Regions from separate parts of the Marinomonas sp. A3A genome, predicted to be linked through region 2. Evidence: predicted binding sites of a transcription regulator. Region 2 holds the regulator's gene; the other holds the start of a gene.
What was found. Region 2 encodes sigma-54, which starts transcription at its own class of promoters, with help from an activator protein. Its sites were predicted from a motif close to TGGCACNNNNNTTGCTNT; they were not measured.
Positions count from the first base shown of each region.

Region 1 (2,465 bases), 1.7 Mb from region 2:
AGTAATAAATTTAACATTAAGCGCTGAACCGTATTTTTCCCAAATGAAGTTAGAGACTTGCTTTACCCCAATCTCATGGGCATCACCGCCAAGGTTAAAGAAGCAAAAGTGTGTCTTCAATCCTCGACTCATGGTCAGAAAGGAACTCACGGTAGAATCGTATCCACCAGACATTAACGACAACACTGAATCTTGCGACCCAAGCGGATAACCACCAAGGCCCTCAACACGTTGTTCAATCATCCACACTCGATTATCACGAATATCGATAGGCACTAATACTTCAGGATTTTTTAAGCGAACAGCCAAGGCACCACAACGCGCTTTTAAGCATCCGCCAATATGTCTTTCTGCATCAACTGATGTGAAGTCATGATGACCAACACGTTTGACACGAACGGCAAACACCGCATCTTTAATAACATCGCCATAAGAAAGGATGGCTTGTTCTACAATGTCATCCAGATCTACTAATGGAAATTCGCGGACGAACTGAAAATGGGCAATGCCGGCAATATTAGATAAAGCCTGTATAAAGTCTTCTCGTAATTCATCCCTATCGGAAAACACTTCAATAAAATCCCAATTGCCAGAAACAACAACATCGGCATCATGTTTTTTAAGAACCAACTTAACATTATGTCGAAGCTGTTTAATAAAAGCCTTTCTAACTGGACGACTTTTAATAGTAATTTCTGCAAAGAACTTAACAATAAATTTCATAGAGGGTGCGATTTATACCGGATATTGGAAAGGCGCATAGTATAAAGAAAAGCCAGTAGATACGAAAACGCTAAATGCGCACCAACATAGAACAAAAAGCAAAAATGATGATCAAATATGGTGCATATTAGCTTTTTTAAAGGCTGGATTTAGCTACGATTAAGTGCACCACAAAATAAAAAGCACTTATCTTATTGTAATATAAGGAATTGTTAGTCCGCACAAAATTCTGGCACAAGTTATGCTTACTATCTGTTTGATAAATAACTCGACAAATGGCGCTTTGTATTAAATATTAAAGCACCTTTTACAACGAAAAATAATTTCGCTTTAACTACGACTGGAGAACAACTATGTCAAACAAGACCCTTGCCTTGATTGCTGAGCATGACGCGAAGTGGGTTGACCTTCGCTTTACCGACTTTAAAGGTAAAGAGCAACACGTAACTATTCCAGCTATTACGGTAGATGAAGAGTTTTTTGAAAACGGCCAGATGTTTGATGGTTCATCTATCTCTGGCTGGAAAGGCATTAACGAATCTGACATGATCATGTCTCCTCAAGATGATACTGCCGTTATCGATCCTTTCACTGAAGAATCAACTGTTATCGTTCGTTGTAACATCATCGAACCTTCTACTATGCAAGGTTATGACCGCGACCCTCGCTCTGTTGCCCTTCGCGCAGAAGAGTTCCTTAAGTCGACAGGTCTTGGCGACACAGCTTTCTTTGGTCCAGAGCCTGAATTTTTCATCTTTGACGATGTTAAATGGAAAACAGACATGTCAGGTTGTTCTGTAGAAATCAACTCTGAAGAAGCTGCTTGGTCTTCTAACAAGAAATTTGAAGGCGGCAACATGGGCCACCGTCCTTTCGTAAAAGGCGGCTATTTCCCAGTACCACCAGTTGACTCTCATCACGATCTTCGTGGCGCTATGTGTAACGCTATGGAGAGTATGGGCCTTGTTATTGAAGTGCATCACCACGAAGTAGCAACTGCTGGTCAAAACGAAATCGGTGTTAAATTTAACACGCTAGTTAAAAAAGCAGACGAAGTTCAAATTCTTAAGTACTGCGTACACAACGTAGCTCACGCTTACGGCAAAACTGCGACTTTCATGCCTAAACCAATCGTTGGTGACAACGGTTCTGGTATGCACGTTCACCAGTCTTTCTGGAAAAACGGCGAAAACCAATTCGCTGGCGATCAATACGCTGGCCTATCTGAAATGGCGCTTTACTACATCGGTGGTATCATCAAGCACGCTAAAGCATTGAACGCATTCACTAATGCTTCAACTAACTCTTACAAGCGTCTTGTTCCTCATTTCGAAGCTCCAGTAATGCTTGCATACTCTGCGCGTAACCGCTCTGCTTCTATCCGTATCCCATACGTTGCAAGCCCTAAAGGCAAACGTATTGAAGCTCGTTTCCCTGATCCAACCGCTAACCCATACCTAGCATTCGCAGCTATGTTGATGGCTGGTATCGACGGCATCAAAAACAAGATTCACCCTGGAGATGCTGCAGACAAAGATTTGTACGACCTTCCAGCTGAAGAAGCTCATGCCATTCCACAGGTTGCTAGCAGCCTAGAAGAAGCGCTTAAGTGCCTAGACGAAGATCGCGCGTTCTTGACTCAAGGCGGCGTATTCTCTGATGACATGATCGATGCTTACATCGAACTTAAAACTGGCGAAGCTCGTCGCGTATCTATGACGACTCACCCACTTGAGTTCGAA
Region 1 is NZ_CP025532.1:784,953-787,417, reverse strand. Features, by position in the region: gene thiI (tRNA uracil 4-sulfurtransferase ThiI) at 1-723, opposite strand, end outside; gene glnA (glutamate--ammonia ligase) at 1,077-2,465, shown strand, end outside.
Region 1: the regulator sigma-54 is predicted to act here: its motif matches at 954-971, upstream of glnA (glutamate--ammonia ligase).

Region 2 (2,465 bases):
ATGCTGGCGGCATATTTATTGACGGCCAAGATATTACTCATGACGCGATGCACACACGTGCTCAAAAAGGCGTTGGCTACCTTCCTCAAGAGGCATCTATTTTTAGAAAAATGTCTGTAGAGGATAATATTCTAGCCATCTTAGAAACACGCAAAAAACTAACAAAAGCGCAACAACAAGAAAGACTAGAAGAGCTCTTAGAAGAGTTCCATATCACTCATATTCGCACCAACCTAGGAATGGCCTTATCAGGAGGAGAAAGACGCCGGGTCGAAATAGCGAGAGCTGTTGCCATGAACCCAAAATTCATCTTACTTGATGAACCATTTGCTGGCGTAGACCCTATTTCCGTTGGTGATATAAAGCACATTATCAAACACCTCCAAGAGAGTGGAATCGGCGTCCTAATTACCGATCACAACGTCAGAGAGACACTAGACATCTGCGATAAAGCTTACATTGTTGGTAATGGCTACATCATTGCATCTGGCGATGCCAGTACCGTCATCAACAATGAACAAGTAAAAAAGGTCTATTTAGGCGACGACTTCCGCCTGTAACCCCTTATCATTGCTGTAGAAAGGGAGTAGTATGCACAACTCGTTCCAATTCATTCAATTAGAAGAAAGAGTTGCTCTATGAAGCAGTCTTTACAATTAAAGCTCGGTCAGCAGCTGACCATGACGCCACAACTGCAACAGGCTATCCGCTTGCTGCAGCTTTCTACGTTGGATTTAAAACAAGAAATTCACGAATTCCTTGAGTCTAATCCACTACTTGAGCTCGACGACGACGAACAAATTCATAGCGACATCCCTGCCAGTATAGAATCAAAAAGTGCTGCAGATACAACAGTCGACAACAATAGCGAAGAAGCACGCGTAGAGTCCGAGTGGACAGAAAGTATCCCAGAAGAACTGTCCATCGACAGTAACTGGGATGACACCTACCAAAGCTCTGCGGCCGTCAGTGATCACAACAGCTACGAAGGCGATAGCGACTTCGAAAGCCGAAATGCACCAGCAGAAAGCATACAAGACCATTTAATATGGCAATTAAATTTAACTCACATGTCAGATCGCGACATCGAAATCGCTTACGCCATCATTGAATGCGTCCAACCCGATGGCTACTTAAGCATTTCCCCCGATGACATTTGTGAGTCCCTTTGTACAGAACTAGAAGAGCTTGAGTTAGACGAAGTCATTGCTGTACAACACAGACTACAACGCTTTGACCCTGTTGGCGTATGCTCGATCGACCTACGCGACTGCCTTCTTGTGCAACTGGAAGCTTTCCAGAGCCACCCTCTATACAAGAGCACACACAATCTTATTGATCATTACCTACCCTTGTTAGGTAACCGAGATTTTGCTCAGTTAAGCCGCAAAACAAAATTAAAAGACGAAGCACTAAAAGAAGTCGTCAATTTGATCCAACAGCTTAACCCACGCCCTGGCTCAGTGATCGACGCAGATGACACCGACTACGTTATTCCAGACGTCACCGTAAAAAAACGCCATGACGTATGGCAAGTTGAACTAAATAACGACGCGTTGCCGCCCATCAAAATCAATGAGACTTACTCAGCGATGGCTAGCACAGCAACAACCGCCGAAGATGCCACCTACATCAAAACCTCTCTTCAAGAAGCAAAATGGTTCATGAAGAGCTTGCAGAGCCGCAACGAAACATTATTAAAAGTGGCCAGCTGCATAGTAAGTCGACAAATTGATTTCTTCGAACTTGGCGAAGAAGCCATGAAACCCATGGTTCTTCACGATGTTGCAGAAGAAGTTGGCATGCATGAATCAACTATATCTAGGGTAACAACCCAGAAATACATGCACACACCTAAAGGTATTTTTGAGCTAAAGTACTTCTTCTCCAGCCATGTCAACACAGCCTCTGGCGGAGAATGTTCTTCTACAGCAATACGAGCTATGATTAAAAAGCTTGTATCAGATGAACCAGCAAAAAAACCACTAAGTGACAACAAGCTAGCTGCTATTTTAGCAGACCAAGGCATACAGGTTGCTCGACGTACTGTTGCCAAATATCGAGAGGCGATGAACATCCCTCCTTCCAATGAACGAAAACGACTGATCTAAACGGAAACCATTTTATCATGTCCTTGAAATCATTATTAAAAGCGGAACTCGTTCTCGCAAAACAAGATATTGTTAGTAAGAAACGCGTCCTTGAAAGCATTGCGGAAGTCGCTTCAAATCGACTACATTGCGACAACGAAGCCATCTATGACGCATTACTTGGTCGAGAGAAACTAGGCAGCACAGGCATTGGCAACGGCATCGCTATTCCACATTGCCGTCTAGAGTCTGCAAACCACACCGCTATCGTTGTTATGTCTCTACAAACGCCTATTGATTTCGACTCCATCGACAAAAGAGCGGTTGACCTAATATTTGCTCTAATTGTTCCACCTCATGAGTGCGATCAACACC
Region 2 is NZ_CP025532.1:2,482,718-2,485,182, forward strand. Features, by position in the region: gene lptB (LPS export ABC transporter ATP-binding protein) at 1-560, shown strand, start outside; gene CYL31_RS11585 (RNA polymerase factor sigma-54) at 639-2,111, shown strand; gene ptsN (PTS IIA-like nitrogen regulatory protein PtsN) at 2,129-2,465, shown strand, end outside.